One region of the Rhodococcus sp. NPDC058521 genome, then DNA from elsewhere that is predicted to be linked to it. Evidence: riboswitches for the same ligand, from Rfam matches in the RefSeq annotation. Region 1 holds a riboswitch; each other region holds the start of a gene.

Region 1 (7,537 bases):
CCCCGATGCCTGCCACGGCCCCGAGATCGATCAGCTTCAGCGAGTCCTCGGTGAACATGATGTTGTCGGGCTTGAGGTCGTTGTAGACCAGGCCGGTGGAGTGGAGGTAGCTCAGAGCCGGAAGGATTTCCAGAATGTAGGCGATTGCCTGTTCCACCGGGAGGCGTTCCGGCTTCGGGTGCTGCGCGAGGACGTCCTTCAACGAACTTCCGCCGACATACTCCATGACGATGTAACCCGTGGGTGTGCCATCGGACCGGGGATGTTCGACGAAGTTGAAGATCTTCACGATGCTCGGATGTGCGACCTCGGCGAGGAACTGGCGCTCCGCCACCGCCACCGCCTGTGCTTCGGCGTCACCGGAATGCAGGAGGCCTTTCAACACCACCCATCGGTCGCTGACGTTCCGGTCGATGGCGAGATATATCCACCCGAGGCCGCCGTGTGCCAGGCAGCCCTGAACCTCGTACTGACCCGCGACCAGGTCGCCAGTGGTGAGGGCGGGCCGAAAATCGAAGACCGCACCGCACTTCTCGCACACACCGTTGTCCACGGCGGGAGCGGTGGCGCTGGTGCGTCCGACGGGCCGGCTGCATTTCCAGCAGTACCTTTTGCCCTCGGCGACAGTGGGGTCCTTCATGACCGCGGCGATCGGATCGACCGTCGTCACGAGGGGAACCTCGACGAGCCCCCCGCCTATACGGAGTCGTTGACCGGACCGCGACATCGACGTGCGAACCGACCGGCCGGTGCTGTTGGTGCCCGGCGGCGAAGTGGGCAGGGACGCCCCGGATTCGGGGCCCGGTCGCTGAGTTGCCTGGGTGGCGTCCGCTGGTTCCGGTCGCTGCGCGGCCTGCGTCGTCCGATCGTCGTCTTCGGTCATGATCAGTCCTCGTAGACCGCGGTCGGTGGGCCCGCAGGTCGACCGAGAACGGAGAGCCAGCGGTCGTAGAGGCGCGTCCAAGTGCCGTCGCGTCGAATACGTTCGAGGGTCCCGTTGACGAAGCGCACCAGGTCTTCTCGTTCCTTGTTGATGCCCACGCCGTACGGTTCCTGTCCGATGCTTTCACCCACGATTTCGAGGTAGGGGTCCTGTGATGCGAGGCCGGCGAGGATCGTGTCGTCCGTGCTCACCGCGTCCACCTGGCGTTGTTGGAGGACGACGAGGCAGTCGGCCCACATGGGCACCGTGACGATCGTGGCCTCCGGCACCAGGTTCTGGAGCCGGGCCAGGGACGTCGTGCCGCGGGCCACGCAGACACGCTTGTCCGCCAGGTCGTCGATGTCTGTGATGCCCGAGCCTTTCACGACCAGAATGCGTTGGTGGGCTTCGAGATACTCCGTCGAGAATGCGACACGTTCGCGCCGCTCGCACGTGATGGTCATGGTCTTCACCACCACGTCCACCTTCGAATCCTGAAGTGCCTGTTCGCGATTGGCGGACGTGAGGATTCGAATATCGAGTCGGTCGGGGTCGCCGAAGAGATCGCGGGCGATTTCGTGTGCTATGTCGACGTCGAACCCGGCGACCGTTCCCGTTGCCGGGTCGCGGAAGCTCATCAGGTTGCTGCCCGTGTCCAACCCGACGACGAGCTTCCCGCGTGCCCGGATCTCCTCGACGTTCGGCAGGTTCGCGGCGTCCACGGAAACCGGACGCAGACTTGCCGTCGGTTCTTCGCAGTCCTTGTCGGTCGGGAGCGGGGACTCCGGGCGTGCCGCTGTGCTGGCACCGTTCGGGAGCGGTGGCTCGGTGTAGGAAAGGTCGGGTGTCTCGATGTGCACTGCATCGGGATGTCCGCATGCTCCGGTGAGGAGGGCGACGGCCGTGATCGCGGTCAACGCCAGTCGCCTCGACTGCCTCCTGTTCGTGGTCGTCATTGGTACTCCCGCAGACGAGGCCACAAACCGATGATGATCCCGCCGAAGGCGATGACGGCCAGGACCAACGCGCCGGGCGCGAGGGCGGTGAGCACGTTCGACCCGGTGGACAGCCGTGATCGGAGCTCGTGCCGAGCCTCGACGATTCCGTCGGTGATCGCGTCGTCCACCTCGGCGAACTGTGCGGCCGACTTGTTCGGGCCCACGCCCACAGTGATGTCTGCGGCGGTCTCGAAATCGCCTTCGGTGAAGGCGGCGTTCATGCGTTCGTGGGACTGCGCCCACAATTGCCTGGCCGACACTGCCCGCTCCGCCGATTCCGTACTGACGCCGATGTCGTTGCGGACATATGCCTCGAGTGTGGCGGTGAGGCGCTCCGCTTTGTCTCCGTACACGTCGTCGTAATTGCCGGCAGAGTCACGCCGGACGAGTTTCAAGGTCTCCTCCGCCCGGGCCTGCTGGGCGAGAATGCGGGCAGTCGTCAGTTCGTGCAGCGGCTCGGCGCCGTCGGAGAGTGCACGACGAACATCCATGGAGGACAGCAGACCGGCAACGAGCAACCACAGGAGCAGCAGTCCGAGCGCCGCCGAAGCCGAGATCAGTCCGAGGTTGAAGGTTCGGCGGGTCCGACGTGCCACGAGAACCTGACCGATCACGAGACCGATCAGGGCCACCACGAGAAGGACGATGGCGGGCCACGGCGGTAGCGAGAAGTCCCGCTGCGTGTCCGAGACGTTCGTTTCCTGCCTGGCATGCAGATCCTGGGCCATCGGTAGGAGACCGGTCTGCATCAGTGTCGATGCCTCTGTCAGATAGGCGGCCCCGACAGGATGCCCGGCGCGGTTGTTCGCACGCGCTGTCTCGACAAGACCGGTGTAAACGGTGAAATCGCTCGAAATCGAGGCGAGCAGACGCCGGCTGTCCGCATCGTCGTCTGCCAGACCTGCGGCTGCATACACGAGTTCGGCCGAGGCGACGCCCACCGTCTGGGTATACCTGTTCCGAACGTCTTCAGGCTCGATCCCGCCCGAGATGAAACCTGTCGTTGCGGCGGCATCGGCGACGGAAAGTGCGCCGTAGAGATCCTGCGCCGAATTGGCCAACGGTTCCGTCTCGGCGAGCGAGGTTTCGAGGGTGGACTGCCTACTCTCGACCGAGTTCGCCGTGACCACGCCGGCGGAGAGGGTCAGCATCGCGAGCACCGCTCCGAGAGCAGTCAACCGTGCGGGCGTGGAGAACAGGAAGGCGCGGAGTTCGCGTCGTCGGAGCGCAGTGGGGTCGTCGACCTCCTCTCCCGTGGACACGGCTTCGTTGCCGTGCGGTTCGATCGACGGTGCCTCACGCAGAATCACGGCGCACCCCCTCTCGTTCGTCCGCCTCACAGGGAGCATATAAGCAGCAGGCGACCGCGCACCGTGATCGTCGTGTCCCGGGCACGATCGGCGAGGTCGGCTAGGGTGTGGTCACAGCTGAGAGATGCGCGAAGTCGGACAGGGGTAGTCGATGCGTGGTGACGGTGACGGTTGGGCGACGGGCCCGGACGGAAGTCGTCACTGGGGAAAGCACGGTGCTGCGGGACTTCTACTGCGCGCACCCGCCGCCGACGGTTCTCCGACGGTACTCCTGCAGCACCGCGCCGAATGGAGTCATCAGGGTGGAACGTGGGCACTGCCCGGCGGTGCCCGCGACAGTCACGAGACCACCACGCACGCTGCAGTCCGTGAGGCAGAAGAAGAAACCGGCATAGAAGTAGCCGTCATCACGGTGCGCGAAGAGATCGTCACCATGCGTGTCGACAGCGGGTGGAGCTACACCACCGTCATCGCCGATGTGGAGCACCAGCTCGAGACCGTCCCCAACCGGGAGAGCACGGAGTTGCGCTGGGTTCGTGAAGACGAGGTCGGCATGCTGCCGCTTCACCCCGGGTTCGAGGCCGCTTGGCCGCAACTGCGCGAGATGATGCTGCGCATTCCGCCAGCGTCCGGCGTCGATCGCTGACCGACCGGTCGGTCCGGGCGACCCGTTCGTCCGGGCGGGGTGCTCAGGCCCCGGCGTTGCTCCGCAGTCTTTCGCTCAACGACCGAGCCGCTTCCTGCGGGTCGTCGGCTGCCGTGATGGCGCGGACCACGACGATCCGGTCGGCGCCCGCGGCCAGAACCTCGGGCAGGCGCTCCTCGTCGATGCCGCCGATCGCGAACCAGGGACGGTTCGGCTGCGCGTCCGCGGTCGAGCGAACCAGATCGAGGCCCGCAGCGGTGCGCCCCGGCTTGGTGGGGGTCGCCCACAGTGGCCCGGTGCAGAAGTAGTCGACACCTTCTTCGATGGCAGCGAGGCCGGCCTGGGCCCTGTTGTGCGTGGAACGGCCGATCAGAACGTCCGATCCGACGACGTCGCGCGCGTACGGGACCGGCAGGTCGCCCTGACCGAGATGAAGGATGTCGGCGTCGGCGGCGCGCGCCAGGTCTGCTCGATCGTTCACCGCGACGAGTGCGCCGTGTCTACGGGCCGCGCTCGCGATCACGGACAGGGCGATGAGCTCGTCCTTCGCGTCCAGCGGACCGAATTCGCGTTCGCCGGCCGAACCCTTGTCGCGAAGCTGGATGATGTCGACACCACCTGCGAGAGCGGCCTCGGCGAACTGGGCCAGGTCGCCCTTCTCGCGTCGCGCGTCGGTGCACAGGTACAACCGGGAGGCGGCGAGTCGGGAGCGGCGATTCGTGTCGTTGCTGCGGTGTGGGCGCGTCACAGCCATGACGGTAACCTTTCCAGTAGGAACAGTAACCACGGGAGTCCCTGGATCGCGGGGCTGAGAGGGGCCACGCCGGCCCGACCGTCAGACCTGAACCGGATCATGCCGGCGCAGGAAGTGAGGTGAATCGATGGCCCGATCGTTGGCCGTGGTGGGTGGCGGTGTCATCGGCCTCTCCGTCGCATGGCGGGCCGCGCAGTGTGGTTGGTCGGTGCGAGTCCATGACAGCGCGAGCGGCTCCGGTGCCTCCCGGGTGGCAGGCGGGATGCTTGCGCCGCTGTCCGAAGGCTGGCCCGGTGAGGATGCGGTTCTCGCGCTCGGTGCGGCGTCGCTCGAGCGGTGGCCCGACTTCGGCAAGGAACTCGAGGTGGGCGCCGACCTCTCGCTGTTCACCTCGACCAGTTCGCTGACGGTGGCGCTCGACGGCGCCGACGTCGGTGACCTCCGCACCATCGCCGATTGGGTCGGTGCGCAGGGATACGACATGGAGATTCTCGATCGACAGCAGGTCCGTGAGCTCGAACCCGCGCTCGGCCCCAAAGTGCGGCTCGGCCTTCTCGCCCACTCGGAGCTCGCCGTCGACAATCGCCTCCTGCTGCGTGCTCTTCGCGAGAACGCGCTGGCGGCCGGCGTCGAATTCGTGACCGAGAACGTGCGCGACCTGGACAGCGTCGAGGCCGATCAGATCGTTCTCGCGTCCGGACGGGCGGCGCCTTCACTCTGGCCCTCGCTGCCGGTGCGGGCGGTGAAGGGCGAGATTCTCCGATTGGGAACGCGTCCCGGCGTCACCCCGGCTCCCGGACGTACCATTCGTGGCACCGTCCACGGGCGCCCGGCTTACCTGGTCCCACGGGCGGACGGCATCGTACTGGGGGCGACTCAGTACGAGAGCGGTGAGGACACACAGGTCACGGTGAGTGGGGTTCGCAACTTGATCGCCGATGCGGAGGCGCTGATGCCTGCGATAGGCGAGTACGAGTTGAAGGAAGCGGCGGCAGGTCTACGACCGATGACGCCGGACAACTTGCCACTGATCGGTCGTGTGTCCGATCGTGTTGTGGTGGCGGCAGGACACGGACGAAACGGCATCCTGCTGACACCGGTCACCGCAGATGCCGTGGTGGCACTGTTGAACGGGGACGCGCTCGTGGAGGCGCAGAGTGCGAATCCCGAACGATTCGGCGAACGTAGTGAGGTGTGGCGATGAGTGAACAGCAGGGTGTGGGGCGCGTCGGTGAGATGACGATTCCGATCGGGATCAGCGTCAATGGCACGGACCACGAGCTGGCCGAGCCGACCACCCTCCAGGAACTGCTGGAGCGACTGGACCTGCCTACCAAGGGCGTCGCCGTCGCGGTCAACGGTGAGGTCTTCTCGCGAGCCCGCTGGTCGGAAAGGGTCGGCCGTGGTTGGGAGATCGAGGTTCTGACGGCGGTGCAGGGTGGCTGACCATTCCACCGCGGGACGTTCCCCTGCGGGTGACACCGGCAAATTCACCATCTCGGATCGGGTTTTCGACTCCCGCCTCGTCATGGGAACCGGCGGGGCGGCCAACCTCGCCGTGCTCGAGGAGGCACTGATCGCCTCGGGGACGGAGCTGACCACCGTTGCGATGCGACGCGTCGACGCCACGGGCCGCACCGGTGTGCTCGACCTGCTTCGTCGACTCGACATCGCTCTTCTGCCCAACACCGCGGGATGCCGGGGCGCCGCAGAGGCGGTCCTCACCGCGCAGCTGGCTCGCGAGGCTCTCGAAACCGACTGGGTGAAACTCGAGGTCATCGCCGACGAACGCACTCTCCTGCCCGATGCCATCGAACTCGTGCGGGCCGCCGAGCAACTCGTCGACGACGGCTTCGTCGTGCTGCCGTACACCACCGATGATCCGGTCCTCGCCAAGCGGCTCGAGGACGTCGGGTGCGCCGCCGTCATGCCGCTCGGTTCGCCCATCGGCACCGGCCTCGGAATCGCCAATCCGCACAACATCGAGATGATCGTCGAGGCCGCAGAGGTACCCGTGATCCTCGACGCCGGCATCGGAACGGCCAGCGATGCCACCGTGGCGATGGAACTCGGCTGCGACGCGGTTCTCCTCGCCACCGCCGTAACCCGTGCGAACGATCCGTCGTTGATGGCTTCGGCAATGCGTAATGCCGTCGTTGCAGGTCATCAGGCACGTCATGCGGGTCGGATCCCCAAGAGGTTCTGGGCGCAGGCGTCGTCCTAGGGGGTACTCGGGGACGCGTTCCGGGGTACGGCTCGGGGTGCGCGTGGTACCGGAGTACTACTGCGAAACATCCCGACGGCCGATGTGCGGATTGCCCGGGTCCGGCATTCTTGTCCGCATGATCGAAGTCAACGGATTGACCAAGACCTTCGGGCAGACGAAGGCCGTGGAAGACCTGACGTTCACCGTGAAGCCGGGCATCGTCACCGGCTTCCTCGGTCCCAACGGTGCAGGTAAGTCGACGACGATGCGCATGATCCTGGGGTTGGACAAGCCGACTTCGGGAACCGCGCTGATCGACGGCAAACCCTACGGCGAGCTGACACAGCCCCTTCGCACCGTCGGTGCCCTTCTGGACGCCAAGTGGGTTCACCCCAACCGCTCCGCGCGCGCTCATCTGCAGTGGATGGCCGCCGCCAACTCCATTCCCAAGAGCCGAGTCGACGAGGTGCTTCACCTCGTCGGACTCACCGAGGTCGCCGGTAAGAAGGCCGGTGGATTCTCGCTCGGCATGTCGCAGCGACTCGGCCTGGCCGGTGCGCTGCTCGGCGACCCCAAGGTCCTGCTGTTCGACGAGCCGGTCAACGGTCTGGACCCCGAGGGCATCGTCTGGATCCGCAAGTTCATGCAGCGTCTCGCCGCCGAGGGTCGCACCGTCCTGGTGTCGAGCCACCTGCTGTCCG
Region 2 (7,537 bases), on a different contig from region 1:
CCTGAGTTCTCCGTAGGCTCGTTCCATGACCAAGTGGACAGCACAGGACATCGAAGACCAGCACGGCCGCACCTTCGTCGTCACCGGTGCAAACAGTGGTCTGGGTGAAGTTGCAGCGCGTGCTCTGGGCGCGGCGGGGGCGCACGTCGTGCTCGCCTGCCGGAACGTGGACAAAGGGCGGGCCGTGGCGTCGGAGATCGGCGCCAATGCGGAGGTCCGCGAACTCGACCTTGCGGACTTGGCGTCCGTGCGGGAGTTCGCTGCCGGAATCGATTCGGTGGATGTGCTGATCAACAATGCCGGTGTCATGGCACTTCCGTTGCGCCGCACAGCCGACGGGTTCGAGATGCAGTTCGGTACCAACCACCTCGGACATTTCGCTTTGACCGGGTTGCTGCTCGATAAGGTGACCGACCGGGTGGCCACCATGTCGAGCGCGTTGCATCAGGTGGGCGCGATCGATCCGAAGGATCCGAACTATCAGCGCCGCAAGTACCGTCGCTGGCCCGCCTACGGGCAGTCGAAGCTTGCCAATCTGCTGTTCACCTACGAATTGCAGCGTCGACTCGCCGCCGCGCGCGCGGGCGTTCGCGCAGTGGCCGCGCACCCGGGATACGCATCGACCAACCTGCAGGGACGAACCGAGTCGTTCCAGGATCGGTTGATGAAACTGGGTGGAGACTTACTCGCGCAGTCCGCGGAAATGGGTGCCCTTCCGATGCTGTACGCCGCGACGCAACCGAAGGTGATCGGCGGCGCCTATTACGGTCCGGACGGTCTGTTCGAGCAGCACGGGTACCCCAGGCAGGTGAGCTCCAACGGCAAGTCCCGGGACGAGGCCCTGGCCGCGACACTGTGGGACCTGCCGGAGGAGCTCACCGGGGTCACCTACCGATTCGTCTGAGGGAGGCGTCGGTCAGTCGTCGGTGACTTCCAAGGCGACCTCGATGTTGCCCCTCGTCGCGTTCGAGTAGGGGCACACCTGGTGGGCCTTCTCGGTCAGGGCGAGAGCTTCGTCGTGGGGGAGGTGCGGGAGCGAGACCTCGAGCGTGACGGTGAGGCCGAAGCCGCCGCCGTCGATCGAGCCGATGCCGACTCGCGCCCCAACCGAGGAATCGGAGATGTCGGCCTTGTCCTGGCGGCCGACCAACTGCAGAGCGGAGTGGAAACACGCTGCATAGCCGGCTGCAAAGAGCTGTTCGGGGTTCGCGCCGTTGCCGCTGCCACCCATCTCGGTGGGAATGGCCAGGTCCAGATCGACTCGACCATCGGTGGTCCGGGTGTGTCCGTTGCGGCCTTCTCCGGTCGCGAGAGCTTCGGCGGTGTAAAGGACGTGCATGGTTTTCATCCCTTTCGGTTGGGTGGTACCGGGGTCAGTGTGCATCGCGCAGGGATGCGGTGACGCGGTTCAGAACGTCACGAAGAAAGGTCATTTCGCTACTCGACAGGCCGGTTGCCTCGGCAATGGCAGCCGGGATGTCGGTGGCGCGCTCGCGAAGTTCCGAACCGGACTTCGTGAGGTGGATGTGGACGCGCCGTTCGTCCGAGCCGACGCGTCTACGTTCGACGAGTTCGAGCGATTCCAGGCGTTTGAGAAGCGGCGACAACGTTCCGCTGTCGAGGTGGAGACGGCCTCCGATGTCTCGGACTCCGATTCCGTCCTCCTCCCAGAGGACGAGCAACACGAGGTACTGAGGGTAGGTGACGCCGAGACGGTCGAGCATCGCCCGGTAGGTGCCCGTGGTGGCCCGGGACGCCGAATAGAGGGCGAAGCATACTTGCCGGTCGAGTTCGAGTTCGTTGCCCACACCCACGATGGTAGTGCACAATTGAATTGTGCACAATCAATATTGTGTCGAGCGTGACCGGATTGCGCGGCGTACCGTCGACGCAGTGACGATTCGCCTTGGATACCAAATGCCGAACTTCAGTTACTCCAACTCGGTCGCGGACCTGTTCCCGACCGTCATCGCGCAAGCCCGGGAGGCCGAATCCGCGGGATTCGACACAGCTTTCGTGATGGACCACTTCTACCAACTACCCGGTCTGGGCGCCCCGGAAGAACCGATGCTCGAGGCGTACACGGCTCTCGGCGCGTTGGCGACGGCGACCGAGAAGATCCAGTTGTCGGCTCTGGTCACCGGAAACACCTACCGCAATCCGCCGATGCTGGCGAAGACGGTGTCCACGCTCGATGTCGCGAGTGGCGGTCGCGCGATCCTGGGTATCGGCGCCGGCTGGTACGAACTCGAGCACCAGCAGTTCGGGTACGAGTTCGGAACGTTCACCGACAGGTTCGAGCGGCTCGACGAAGCACTGCAGATCATTGCGCCGATGCTGCACGGCGAGCGGCCGACCTTCGACGGAAAGTGGTATCACGTCGAGAACGCCATCAACGAGCCGCGTTTCCGTGACAACCTACCGATCATGCTCGGCGGTGGCGGCGAGAAGAAGACGTTCGCTCTCGCCGCGCGTTTCGCCGATCACCTCAACATCATCTGCAATACGAGCGAACTGACGAGAAAGCTCGATGCGCTGGACGCACGGTGCTCGGAGGCGAACCGCGATCGCTCCGCTCTCGAAACGAGCTACCTGGCCTTCGTCATCATCGACGAGGACGGCGACAGGGCAAGGCGGCTGCAGCGGGAGTACCTCCTTCGTCAGGGTGTCGACCTGTCCACCGCATCCGAAGAGGAGCGGGCAGCGGCAACCGATCGTCAGTTCTGTGGTGCGCCCGACGAAGTGGCCGAGCAATTGCAGACGCGGGTGCTGGACAAGGGCATCGACGGAATCGTCCTCAACCTGGTCGTCAACGGACACGAGCCGGGCATCGTGGGACTGGCAGGTCGTACCGTCAAGCCCCTCGTTGCCTGACCCCTGTTCGTGCATACTGTCGGGAGTGACACGGGGTGCCGTCCTTCCTGCGGCTGAGAACACACCCGTCGAACCTGATCTGGCTGATACCAGCGAAGGGATGTCGCGGTGGTGCGGCGTACGCATTTCACTTCTGCGGTTTCGTTTCGCTGACCGAACAGAAGGACAGAGATGCAACTCGACGAGCAGACAGTATTGGTCACCGGCGGGGGGCGGGGACTCGGCTCGGCCGTGGCCCGCGCTTTCGGTCGTGAGGGCGCCCGGGTGGTCGTGAACTACCGTCGCAGCCGGGAATCGGCCGAGGCATTTGCAGCCGAGTTCGGGAACCGCGCGGTCGCAGTCCAGGCGGACGTGACGGATGCGGAGCAGGTGGCCGGATTGTTCGCCGCCGCCGAGAAGCACTTCGGTGGCCCGGTCACCACCGTGGTCAACAACGCGTTGGTCGACTTCTCGTTCGACGGTGACGCGCGAGCCAAAGCCGATGTCATCGGTTGGGATGCATTCGACACGCAGCTACGCGGCAGTGTGAAAGCTGCGCTCCACACAACACAGGCTGCGCTCGCGGGGATGCATGCAGCCGGGTTCGGCCGCATCGTGAACGTGGGGACCAACCTCTTTCAGAATCCGGTGGTTCCGTACCACGATTACACGGCGGCGAAGGCGGCCGCGCTGTCACTGACGCGGACCCTGGCTGCGGACCTGGGGCCGGACAACATCACGGTCAACATGGTTTCGGGCGGGCTGCTGCGCACGACCGATGCCAGCGCGGCAACACCCGAGGAAGTCTTCGATCTCATCGCATCGAGCACCCCGTTGCGGCGGGTGACGACCCCGGACGAGTTCGCGGATGCGGTCCTGTTCTTCGCCTCCCCGTGGGCGAGGTCCGTGACGGGCCAGAACCTCGTCGTCGACGGCGGCTTGGTGAAGGACTGACATGACCAGGCGACTGCACTTCAACGCTTTCCTGTTCGGATGTGGTCACCACGGTGCTGCGTGGCGCCACCCGGAGTCCGAGGTGGAGCGGCTCGCGGACATCTCCTACTACGAAGATCTGGCCCGCACTGCCGAACGTGGTTGTCTCGACGCGGTGTTCTTCGCCGACGGACACTCGGTCCGCGATCCTGCGGGTGGCGGGGTGTGGTTTCTCGAGCCCCTCACGGCGCTGTCGGCGGTGGCTCGGGCGACAGAGAAGGTCGGTTTGGTGGCAACGGTGTCGAGCACGTTCTACACACCGTTCCATGCGGCCCGCATGTTGGCCTCGCTCGATCACATCAGTGGCGGACGGGTGGGCTGGAACGTGGTGACGTCGATGTTCGACGCCGAAGCCCGCAATCACGGTCTGGAAGCGATGCCGCCACATGCGGAACGCTACGAGCGGGCGGAAGAGTTCGTCGATGTTGCTTTGGCACTGTGGGATTCGTGGGAAGACGGCGCAATCGTGGCGGATCGCCGCGGACTCTTCGCCGATCCGGACAAGGTGCACGCCATCGATCATCGAGGGAAGAACTTTCTCGTCGACGGACCACTGAACGTGCCGCGCGCGCCGCAAGGCATGCCGGTCCTGTTCCAGGCAGGTGCTTCGGAACAGGGGCGGGCTCTTGCGGTACAGCGCGCCGAAGGGATCTATGCGGTTGCCTACGACCGAGAGTCGGCGCATTCGTACTACTGGGATGTGAAGGAGCGTGTGCGTCGTGAGGGCCGTGATCCGGTCGGTGTGACGATCATGCCGGGTCTGGTCACCTACGTCGGGTCCACGATGGACGAGGCCCGCCGCAAGAAGGCGGAACTCGACGCACTGTTGCCGGTGGAGCAGTCGTTGCGGCAGTTGTCGACGTTCGTTCAGCAGGACTGTTTCGAATGGAATCTGGACGCACCCGTGCCTGCGCTGCCACCGCTGGCCGAGTTCACGGGTCCGCACGGACGCTACGACACCATTCTTCGGATCATTCGGAAGGACGAGCCGACGGTTCGGGAATTGCTTGGGACGCTCGCTGCCGGCGGCGGGCACGCCACGATGATCGGCACGCCCGAGTCGATTGCAGACGAGATAGAGGACTGGTTCGGTAGCGGTGCGGCGGACGGGTTCAACCTGATGCCGCCGCTGTACCCGCACGGCCTCGACGACTTCGTCGACCAGGTGATACCGGTGCTTCAGCGGCGCGGGTCCTTTCGCACGGCCTACGAGACGACCACCCTGCGCGAGCATCTGAGCACCTGACGTCGAGCAGCTGACACAAACAACACAACCTCCACTACGTCCGTAAGAGTGACTTGGCGCACGCCCTCACCGACTCTGAGTGTTACCGCGGTCACAGTCGCGGTCCACGACCGGTCTGACGAGGAGTTGGAAAATGTTGGTGGTGCTCGGCTTTCTGATGGTCGCCGTGTTCATGTATCTGATCATGTCGAAGCGGGCCACGCCCGTCGTCGGCTTGATCACCGTTCCGGTGGCCTTCGGCATCGCGGCGGGTGCAGGACTTGGCATCGGCGACATGATCACCGATGGCATGAAGGCACTGGCCCCCACGGCGGCGCTGCTGTTCTTCGCGATCATCTTCTTCGGAATCATGATCGACGTGGGTCTGTTCGACCCGCTGGTGAAGCTCATTCTGCGCCTGGTCCGAGACGACCCGATGCGGCTCGTCGTCGGTACCGCCGTGTTGGCCATGGTCGTGTCGCTCGACGGTGACGGGTCCACCACGTTCATCATCGTCACCTCGGCGCTGCTGCCCCTCTATCTCGAGTTGGGCGTGAGCCCGGTCGTGCTCACCGTGGTTGCAGGACTCGCGAACGGCGCGATGAACATCATTCCGTGGGGTGGGCCGACCGTGCGTGCTGCTGCAGCACTGGATATTTCGCCGTCCGAGGTGTTCGTACCGATGGTGCCGTCGTTGATCGTGGGCCTCGTGGTGGTGATGCTCTTCTCGGTGCATCTGGGTGTCGTCGAGCGGCGTCGGGTGGGCAAGTTGGTACTGGATGCGCAGCCGTTGCTGGTCCGGGCCGGGGTCGGTGCGGGCGGAAGCAGCTCGGGTGGAAGCAACTCGGGTGGAAGCAGCTCGGGCGGAAGCGGTTCGGGTGGTTCCGGGACCGGGGAGCTACCCAAATCTGCTGGCGGTAGCAGCAGTTTCGTCGAGGGCCTCGATCCCGAGCGTGCGACGCTTCGTCCGAAACTCTTGTGGTTCAACGGTGTATTGACCGCAGCGCTTCTGGTTGTTCTCGTGATGGACGTGCTGCCGATTCCGGTCCTGTTCATGGGAGCTGCCGCGATTGCACTCGTCGCCAACTTTCCGCGAGTTCAGGAGCAGCAAGAAGCGATCACCCGGCATTCGTCGAGTATCGTCTCGGTGGTTGCGATGGTGTTCGCCGCTGCGGTGCTCACCGGCGTGTTCCAGGGGACCGGCATGGTCGAGGCGATGGCGCAGTGGCTGCTCGAGGTCGTCCCGCCGTCGATGGGACCGCACCTGGCTGTCATCATCGGCGTGCTGAGCCTGCCTTTCACCTTTTTCATGAGCAACGACGCCTTCTATTTCGGAATCATGCCTGTGCTAGCCGAAACCGCCTCGACGTACGGGATCGGTCCTGCGGAGATGGCCCGAGCCTCGATCACGGGTCAGACCTTTCACATGCAGAGCCCTCTGGTTCCCGCGATCCTGCTGCTCGTCACGCTCGCCGGGGTTTCGCTTGCGGACCATCACAGGAAGGTGCTGTGGCGCGCGGCACTGGTGTCACTGTCCATGCTGGTCACCGGGGTATTGATGGGGCAGATTCCCTTCTGATGATTCACGGCTCTCTCGAGACGCGCGGAGCGCATACTGAGAAGAACGGTCTCGAACTGCCAGGCGGTGCGCAGTGTCCAATCCCGAGGTGTTGGTTGTCGGATCCGGTCCGGTGGGTCTCACCGCTGCGATCGAATTGTGTAGGCGCGGCGTCTCCTGCCGGATCGTGGACGCGCTCGACGCGCCGCCGCAGTACGCCAAGGCGGTGGGCGTTCAGCCTCGGACTCTCGAAGTGTTCGAGGGTATGGGTGTTCTCGGTCGGTTCCTCGACGCAATCGTCCCGATGCTGGGCCAGATCGTTTACGTGAACGGATCCGAGGTGGCGCGTTTCGACCTGGAACTGCCCGACGAGATTCCGTTCGGGTTCGTCGGACTACCTCAGTACGCCACCGAGCGGATTCTCACCGAGCACCTGGCCGAACTCGGAACGTTCGTCGAAAGGGGAGTGCGTCTGACGTCGTTCGCGGAGAACGACGACGGAGTCGAGGCCACTCTCGAAGGAGGACGCGGAACGGAGTCGGTACGCGCGCAGTACCTAATGGGCTGCGACGGAGCCCACAGTGTGGTCCGCAAGAAGTTGGGACTCACGTTCGAGGGCGCTGCGTTCACCGAGCAGTACATGCTCGGTGACGTGGCGGTCGATTGGAATCAGCCGCACGGCTACGCCATTCGGTCGATGCACGTCACCGATGGGCAGACGGACGACGTGCTGGTGTGCATACCGCTGCCGGGCCGGGGCAGATACCGCATGTCGATGCTGGTGCCCGACGAACTCTCCACCGAAGGGGTCGGTTCGGCCGACGGCGTGGAACACGGATTCGAAGGCGAGCGTGTACCGCAACTGCACCACATTCAGGCGGTACTCGATCAGCTGTCTCCCGAACCCA
Region 3 (7,537 bases), on a different contig from region 1:
GTACGGCGTCACCGCCGACTACGTCCTCGCGCTGCGCGTGGTTCTCTCCGACGGCACCGCCGTCCGCCTGGGCGGCCCGAGGCTCAAGGAGGTCGCCGGACTGTCCCTGACCAAGCTGTTCGTGGGAAGCGAAGGCACTTTGGGTGTGATCACCGAGGCAACCCTGCGCCTGATCCCACAGCAACCCCCCTCGTGCACCCTGGTGGCGCCGTTTCCTTCCGTCCAATCCGCGGCCGACGCCGTACTTGCCATAACCCGGACCCTCCGACCGTCCATGCTCGAATTCATGGACCGCGTATCCATCGGAGCGGTCGAAGACGCCATGAGAATGGGCCTCGACCGCGAAGCGGAAGCCATGCTCATCGTCCGCTCCGACGCCCCCGGTGACGTCGCTGCACTCGAGATCGCCCGAATCTCCGACGCGTGCACCGAAAACGGCGCCGACGAGGTGTTCACCACCCACGACCCGGAGGAGGGCGAAGCGTTCGCCGCCGCACGACGCGCGGCGATTCCGGCGGTCGAACGGCTGGGCAGCCTTCTGCTCGAAGACGTAGGCGTTCCTGTCCCGAAACTGCCTGCGCTGGTGACGGGAATCGAGGAGATCGCAGCCCGACACGACGTGATGGTTGCCGTCATCGCACACGCCGGTGACGGGAACACGCACCCACTGATCGTGTTCGACCCGGAAGACACGGACATGACCGCGCGAGCCCATCTCGTGTTCGGCGAGATCATGGACCTTGCAATCGGACTCGGTGGAACCATCACCGGAGAACATGGCGTCGGCCGACTCAAAAAAGCCTGGCTTCCCGATCAGGTGGGCACGGACGTCATGGCACTGACCGAGCGCATCAAGACGGCACTCGACCCCCTCGGCATCCTCAATCCCGGTGCGGTCCTCTGAGAGCGGGCATCCGACCACCCGACTCGCCGATGAACGATCGTTACCGCTTCTTCGGACTCGGGCCATCGGGCGTTGGTACCCTGACGCGAACCCGTACACCGCTACAGCAGAGGTCCCGCTCGTGAAAAGGTTTCGTGGCATCACCCTTCTCACCCTTCCGGTCCTGGTCGCATCGACGTGCACGTTCACGATGGTCTCCGCACCGTCCGCCGGTGCACAGGAATGCATGGGCGGTAGCGGCAGCAGTGCGGGCAGCGTCATGACCGGCAGCGTCGCGGGTGGTCCCAATCCGATTCCGTGGCTCAACGGCAGCGACGGTCGACTCCCCGAGCTTCGCGGCAAGACCACCGCTGTTTCTCACATCACCGGTCCGCGCAGTCCCAACGACACGCTAGGCCGTTTCAGCGTCCTCGGTACGGACCTGGGAATCATGTGGGACAACGGAAGCGGCGAGGTCTTGACCGCTTTCGGTGACACCGTCGGACTCAGCCCCAATCCGCTGTGCGGGCTCGTCGGCGACTGGCGCAGCAACATTCTCCTACGCAGTGCGGACGGAATCCTGTCCGACGGGATGAACATCGACAATTCTCCCCAGGATCGCCCCGGCCATTCCAAGGAGATCATTCCCAGCCTGAAACAGGCCGGTATCGAGAAGACGGTCATCCCCACCACGGGCATATCGGTGGGCTCGGGACCCGGTGCCACGCAGTACATCAACTACATGTCCGTTCGAGACTGGGGCCATCCGGGTGAATGGGAGACCAACGCCTCCGGCATAGCCGTCTCGAACGACAACGGCGAGAACTGGCGAGTCGATCCCCTCACGACACGACCCAACATCCCCGGAACCGGCAACGAGAACTTCCAAATGGGCTCGTACGTCAAGCACGACGGGTTCGTCTATGCCTTCGGAACTCCGTCGGGACGGAACGGCGACGCACGATTGTCCCGTGTTCCCGAGGGCGACATCACCAATCTCTCCAAGTACGAGTACTGGAACGGCGACAAGTGGGTGGCGCACGATCCTCGCGCCGCCAAGCCCGTCATTCCCGGCCCGGTCAGCGAGTTGTCGGTTCAGTACAACGACTACCTCGGCAAGTTCATCGCGATGTACACCGACGCAGGCAATTCCATCGTCATGCGGACCTCCGATCACCTCGAAGGCGGATGGGGCGAACCGCAGGTTCTGGTGAGCAGTCGAGAGGTTCCCGAGGTCTACGGTGCATACATGCACCCGTGGTCGCAGGGACAGGACCTCTATTTCCTGGCCACCACGTGGTCGGACTACAACGTGATGCTGCTGCGCACCACACTCTGAATTGAATCCGTCGCGGCGGGCCCAGCTCCGCTGCTAGCGTCGATTTCACCCACCGATCGGGAGGAATCGCCGTGACCACCGCGGACACGGCCCAGCGCCGCGGACCGTTGCTACTGCTCAACCTGGCAACTCTGCTTTCTGCCAGCGGCAACGGAATCGTGATCGTGGCCTTGCCGTGGCTCGTACTGGAACTCACCGGCCGTGCCTCCGATGCTGCGATCGTCGCCGGTGCGACCACCCTGCCGCTCCTTCTGTCCAGTCTGTTCTCGGGGACGTTCGTCGACCTGTTCGGTCGTCGCCGCACCTCGATGGTGTCGGACACCCTGTCCGCGGTATCGGCGGCATCCATTCCGATCGTGGCCGCGACGACCGGTCTCACGGTCACCACTATCGCCCTACTCGCGGCGCTCGGTTCGTTCTTCGACCCGGCCGGCATCTCGGCCCGTGAATCGATGCTGCCCGCCGCCACACGCGCCGCCGGTTGGACTCTCGATCGCACGAACAGCGTGTACGAAGCGAACTACAACGTGGCCTATCTGGTCGGCCCCGGCGTCGGTGGCGTGCTCATCGCCGCGGTGGGGGCACCGAACGCCTTGTGGGTCACCGCAGTCTGTTTCGTCCTGTCGATCGCGGCGGTCGCATTCATCCGACTCGAACATGCAGGGCGACCGACCCCGGAGAACCGCCCCGCGTCGATCTGGCACGGCACGCTCGAGGGCCTCCGGTTCGTCTGGAACGACCGGTTGCTTCGAACCATCGCGCTCGTCGACATGGTCCTGGTCGCCCTGTACATGCCGGTCGAAAGTGTAATCTTCCCGGTGTACTTCACCGATCTGGGCAAACCTGCACAGCTCGGTTCGGTACTCATGGCACTCAGCATCGGCGGCATCGCGGGAGCGTTGGCCTACGGCCCTGCTGCTCCGTATCTGTCCCGCCGGAAGGTGCTCATCGCGGCTGCCGTCGTTCTGGGGTTCGCAATGGTCGCGATGGCGTTCCTCCCACCCCTGTGGGTGATCCTCCTGCTGGCCGCACTCCAAGGCTTCGTGTTCGGGCCGGTGGGCCCGATTGTCAACTACGCCATGCAAACACGCAGCCCGGAACACATGCGCGGCAGGGTGGTCGGCGTGATGACGTCCACGGCCTACGCGGCCGGACCGCTGGGATTCGTCTTCGCCGGGCCGATGCTCGACCGACTCGGCATACAACCGACGTTCTTTGCACTGGCCATTCCCGTCGTGGCCCTCGGACTGGTCTGCCTCGGATTCTCGAGCCTGCGGGGGCTCGACCCCGAGACCGACGCTGTCAGTTGAAGCCCATGACCTCTTCTCCCCACGCCTCACGCAGTACCTGATCCGGGTCGCCGACCACGGCATCCGCGGTATCGATCAGCAGGGTGTTTCGGGTCTGCTCGTCGTACGGCGGCCAGTGCTTGGAGGCGTCGAGAGCGGCGGGAACCCCGTGTGCGGCGAATGCGAGCCACCGTCGCTGCATTCGACCCGACACATCCAGTGCCGCCTTGCGTCCACCGATCCAGAAGGTCGGGTCCACGTTCAGCGTCCCGAAATTGCCGAATACATAGGGCAATTCCGTTGCGTGCCCGGCCCCAACCCGGGCGGCCTTCAACATCGGTGTCGCATGATCGAAGCGATACATCCATGTCGGCGAATGACGGCTGTGCGCGTCGGCCACCCACAGTGCCGGCATCCTGAAGGCCGCGTCACGAGACATGGCCAGTGCGCCACTCGGTTTCGCCCGATCCGGATATGCGGACAGGATGTCGGCGAGGCGCGCTGCAGACAGTTCGGGGTGATCGGCGGCAATAGCGCGCAACATCTCCTGGACCGCGTCGGTACTCACCGGCAACAACGGCGACTTCATGAACTTGAAGATGGACGCCTCGTCCTTGTTCGACCCGATGATCAACGGGATTCGGTGCGACAGTCCCTTCTGGAACGCCGCCACCGGATACTTCGGAACGAAGTCCCGGTCCACCACCGGCGCCATCGCCAAGGTGCCGGGAATTTTGGTCGGCACCTCTTCCACCAGGGTGTCCCCTGCGGCGACGATCTGTTCGATCGGCAGTTCTCGCAGTTCCTGCGCCCGGTCGCGGTCCAGGTCGAGGATGCCGAGAAGGCGCTCCGCGACGCTGGCCGCACGTTCACTTCCGTACACCGACGTCGCAGGTGGGCTCTGTGCGATGACCCGATGGAAGAGCCCCTCTGCGCTGGGACACGTCATGAGTGTCGTCAGCGAACCTGCGCCGGACGACTCACCGAATGCGGTCACGCTGTCGGGATCGCCGCCGAAGTCCGCGATGCAGTCCCGCACCCACTCGAACGCGGCCACCTGGTCTCGGAGACCACAGTTCGTATCGAAGACCTCGTCTCCGGTCGAGAACGACGACAGGTCGAGAAATCCGAGTGGCCCGACGCGGTAATTGATGGTCACGACCACGACATCGCCGCGCTCTGCGAGCAGACGTCCGTCGTAGATGGCCTGGGCCGACGAACCGAGACAGTAGGCGCCCCCGTGGACCCACACCATGACCGGCCGTTTCTTGCCGTCCGGGAGAGGTGCCCACACGTTGAGCGAGAGGCAGTCCTCGTCGTACTTCAGATCCTCGTCGATGGGGACGGCGGTGCTCGGTGCCTGTGGCGCCATGGGACCGAACTCGCGTCCGTCCAGCACACCCTCCCACCGGTCTGGTGCAACCGGCGCACGGAACCGCAGCCTCCCGATCGGCGGGGACGCGTACGGGATGCCTTTCCACGCATACACTGCGCCTTCACCCGACTTCTCAGCATATCCGCGAACGTCCCCATCGCGGGTATGCACGACATGAGTGACGTCGGACGAGGCTGGTTTCACGTGCGAATCTCCTAACGCGAGGCGTACAGGAATCTTCCTGCAAACCTACCAATTCCGGGACGTGCGAGAGAGCGTGCGAGCGAAGGACTGTTATTGTCTCCACGTTCTGACACGGGGTGCTCCGCACATGCGGGGCTGAGATCACACCCGGGAACCTGCTCAGGTAATGCTGACGAAGGGATGTCGAAGAAGTGAACAGTTCTGCCCGAACGAAGGTGACGGAATCTCCCCGTTTCACCGATCGCCTGTGGGATACGGCGAGCGTGGTCCGCGCCGGAATAGACGACCTCGAGTTTCTCCGGCGTCTCGGTGACGGCACCCTCCCGCTCGACGTGTTCCGCACCTATATAGAGCAGGACCTGCTGTACCTGACGGAGTACGCGAAAGCCCTTTCCATCGTTGCCGCGCACGCCCCGACCGCTGATGCAGCCGGGTTCTGGGCCGGCGCCGCCGTGGAGTCGGCAACGGTCGAGGCAGCCCTCCACAAGGACCTGCTCACCAGCGGCACCCTTCCTGCCTCGGAGCGTGAGCCTGCGCCGACGCCGGCGTGCCTCGCTTACACCTCCTATCTGACCGCGACTGCCGCCACCGAGCCGTATGCGGTAGGTGCTGCTGCCGCGCTTCCCTGCTTCTGGATCTACGCCGACGTCGGGCGGCGGCTCGCAGCGAGCGCACACGAGGTGCTGGAAGCGGACCCTGCCCACCCGTACGCACGGTGGGTGACCACCTACGACGCCGAAGAGTTCCACGTCGAGGTCGCCAAGGCGCGTGCCCTCGTCGACGAGGCTGCAGATGCATCGACCGATGCGGTCCGCGATGCCATGACCCAGGCGTTCGTCGTCGCAGCGCGGTACGAACTTATGTTCTGGGACGCACCCCTGAACCCACAGAACTGGCCAGCGTCGTGAGGGCGACGACGCTGCGTCGAATCGCAGTGGTCGCGGCGGTTGCTGTTGCGGCCGTGGGTGTTCTCACCGGCTGCGGAACCGGGCAGTCGGCGAACACCATCCGTTTCGCGCTCGATTGGACGCCCAACACCAATCACACGGGCCTGTACGTGGCTCTGCAGCAGGGCTATTTCGCAGATGCCGGGCTCGACGTGCAGGTATTGCCGTACAACAGCACCTCCCCGGATACCCTCGTGGATTCCGGCAACGCCGAGTTCGGGGTGGGGTTTCAGAGCTCGTCGACGTTCTCGAAGGCTGCCGGCGCGGAGACGGTGTCCGTCCTGGCGCCCTTGCAGCACTGGGCCACCGGAATAGCCGTGAAGGCGGACAGGCCGGGCATCACTCGCCCCCGTGACCTCGACGGAAAGATCTTCGCAGGCTTCGGTGACGCCGACAGCATCGAGACACTGCGGCAGATCATCAGAAACGACGGGGGCAAGGGCGAATTCCAGACGGTCACGCTCGGCACGTCCGCATACGAGGCCGTGTACTCGGGTGAAGCCGACTTCACCGTGTCCTTCTTCGCCTGGGAGGGCATCGAGGCCGAGCACCGCGGAACCCCGATGGCCTACTTCGACTACACCGATTACGGCTTCCCCGATGCGTACGCACTGATCATCGAGGCGAATCGGCCGTGGTTGGACGCACACCCCGAGCAGGCCCACAAGTTCGTCGAGGCCCTGCAACGCGGCTACCAGTTCGCGGCCGACAACCCCGACGAGGCGGCGAAAGACGTGATCGCGGCCAATCCCGGCGCATTCACCGACGAAGACCTGGTGTACGAGAGCCAGCGAATGCTGTCGGCGGACTACATGCGCGACGACACCGGCCGAGTCGGTCCCCAGACGGTCGAGAAGTGGACCGGCTACTCGAAGTTCCTGTTCGACCACGGTCTTCTTACAGGACCGGACGGCGCGCCTCTGGACGCAGAACCGGACTGGTCGACGTTCTTCACCAACGACTACCTGCCCGCGGCCTGATGTCCGTCCGCACGATGCGTCGGGCCGGCGAGGACGCTGCTCCAGCCATGCAGGGGTCGCGGCTGGTTCGAGTGGCAGTTCCCGCGGTGATCGCCGCCGCCGTGCTGGTGGCGGTGTGGCAGGTGTACGTCATGGTGTCGGGAATCCGACCGCAAGTACTGCCCTCCCCGTTACGGGTGATCGAACAGGGTTGGTCGGACAGGGACAACCTGGCCGTACACGCCTCCGCCACATTGGAAGTGACCCTGCTCGGGTTCGCGGTGTCCCTGGTGTGCGCATCGGTATTCGCCGTCACGGCCGACTTCTCTCCGTGGCTGCGCCGGGCTCTGTTGCCGCTCTTCGTGATCTCGCAGACGCTCCCCATCATCGCGATCGCACCGCTCATGATCATCTGGTTCGGATTCGGGCTCCTGCCCAAGATTCTCGTCATCGCCCTGGCGACGTTCTTTCCCATGACGATCGGTCTGATCGAAGGCTTCGCGGCCGCAGATCGTGATGCCGGTTCCCTGCTGCGAAGCAT

What was found. A riboswitch is a leader RNA that binds a small molecule or an ion and turns the genes downstream of it on or off. The one in region 1 is predicted to bind thiamine pyrophosphate.
Region 2: another riboswitch for thiamine pyrophosphate. It lies ahead of ACFWO3_RS07030 (3-oxoacyl-ACP reductase); the one in region 1 lies ahead of thiO (glycine oxidase ThiO).
Region 3: another riboswitch for thiamine pyrophosphate. It lies ahead of ACFWO3_RS19955 (TenA family protein); the one in region 1 lies ahead of thiO (glycine oxidase ThiO).

Annotation. Positions count from the first base shown of each region.
Region 1 covers NZ_JBHXNL010000008.1:12,799-20,335, forward strand. Annotated here, with positions in the region: gene ACFWO3_RS14085 (tetratricopeptide repeat protein) at 1-883, opposite strand, end outside; gene ACFWO3_RS14090 (glutamate ABC transporter substrate-binding protein) at 886-1,878, opposite strand; gene ACFWO3_RS14095 (hypothetical protein) at 1,875-3,230, opposite strand; partial or broken gene ACFWO3_RS14100 (NUDIX domain-containing protein) at 3,382-3,849, shown strand; gene thiE (thiamine phosphate synthase) at 3,920-4,630, opposite strand; TPP riboswitch at 4,652-4,760, shown strand; gene thiO (glycine oxidase ThiO) at 4,758-5,834, shown strand; gene thiS (sulfur carrier protein ThiS) at 5,831-6,076, shown strand; gene ACFWO3_RS14120 (thiazole synthase) at 6,069-6,854, shown strand; gene ACFWO3_RS14125 (ATP-binding cassette domain-containing protein) at 6,973-7,537, shown strand, end outside.
Region 2 covers NZ_JBHXNL010000003.1:134,713-142,249, reverse strand. Annotated here, with positions in the region: gene ACFWO3_RS07055 (alpha/beta hydrolase) at 1-5, shown strand, start outside; gene ACFWO3_RS07050 (oxidoreductase) at 26-904, shown strand; gene ACFWO3_RS07045 (organic hydroperoxide resistance protein) at 917-1,339, opposite strand; gene ACFWO3_RS07040 (MarR family winged helix-turn-helix transcriptional regulator) at 1,374-1,808, opposite strand; gene ACFWO3_RS07035 (LLM class F420-dependent oxidoreductase) at 1,894-2,874, shown strand; TPP riboswitch at 2,896-2,992, shown strand; gene ACFWO3_RS07030 (3-oxoacyl-ACP reductase) at 3,046-3,807, shown strand; gene ACFWO3_RS07025 (LLM class flavin-dependent oxidoreductase) at 3,809-5,092, shown strand; gene ACFWO3_RS07020 (CitMHS family transporter) at 5,226-6,650, shown strand; gene ACFWO3_RS07015 (FAD-dependent monooxygenase) at 6,724-7,537, shown strand, end outside.
Region 3 covers NZ_JBHXNL010000016.1:75,039-82,575, forward strand. Annotated here, with positions in the region: gene ACFWO3_RS19935 (FAD-binding oxidoreductase) at 1-904, shown strand, start outside; gene ACFWO3_RS19940 (DUF4185 domain-containing protein) at 1,095-2,222, shown strand; gene ACFWO3_RS19945 (MFS transporter) at 2,294-3,532, shown strand; gene ACFWO3_RS19950 (carboxylesterase/lipase family protein) at 3,525-5,090, opposite strand; TPP riboswitch at 5,193-5,288, shown strand; gene ACFWO3_RS19955 (TenA family protein) at 5,282-5,998, shown strand; gene ACFWO3_RS19960 (ABC transporter substrate-binding protein) at 5,995-7,017, shown strand; gene ACFWO3_RS19965 (ABC transporter permease) at 7,032-7,537, shown strand, end outside.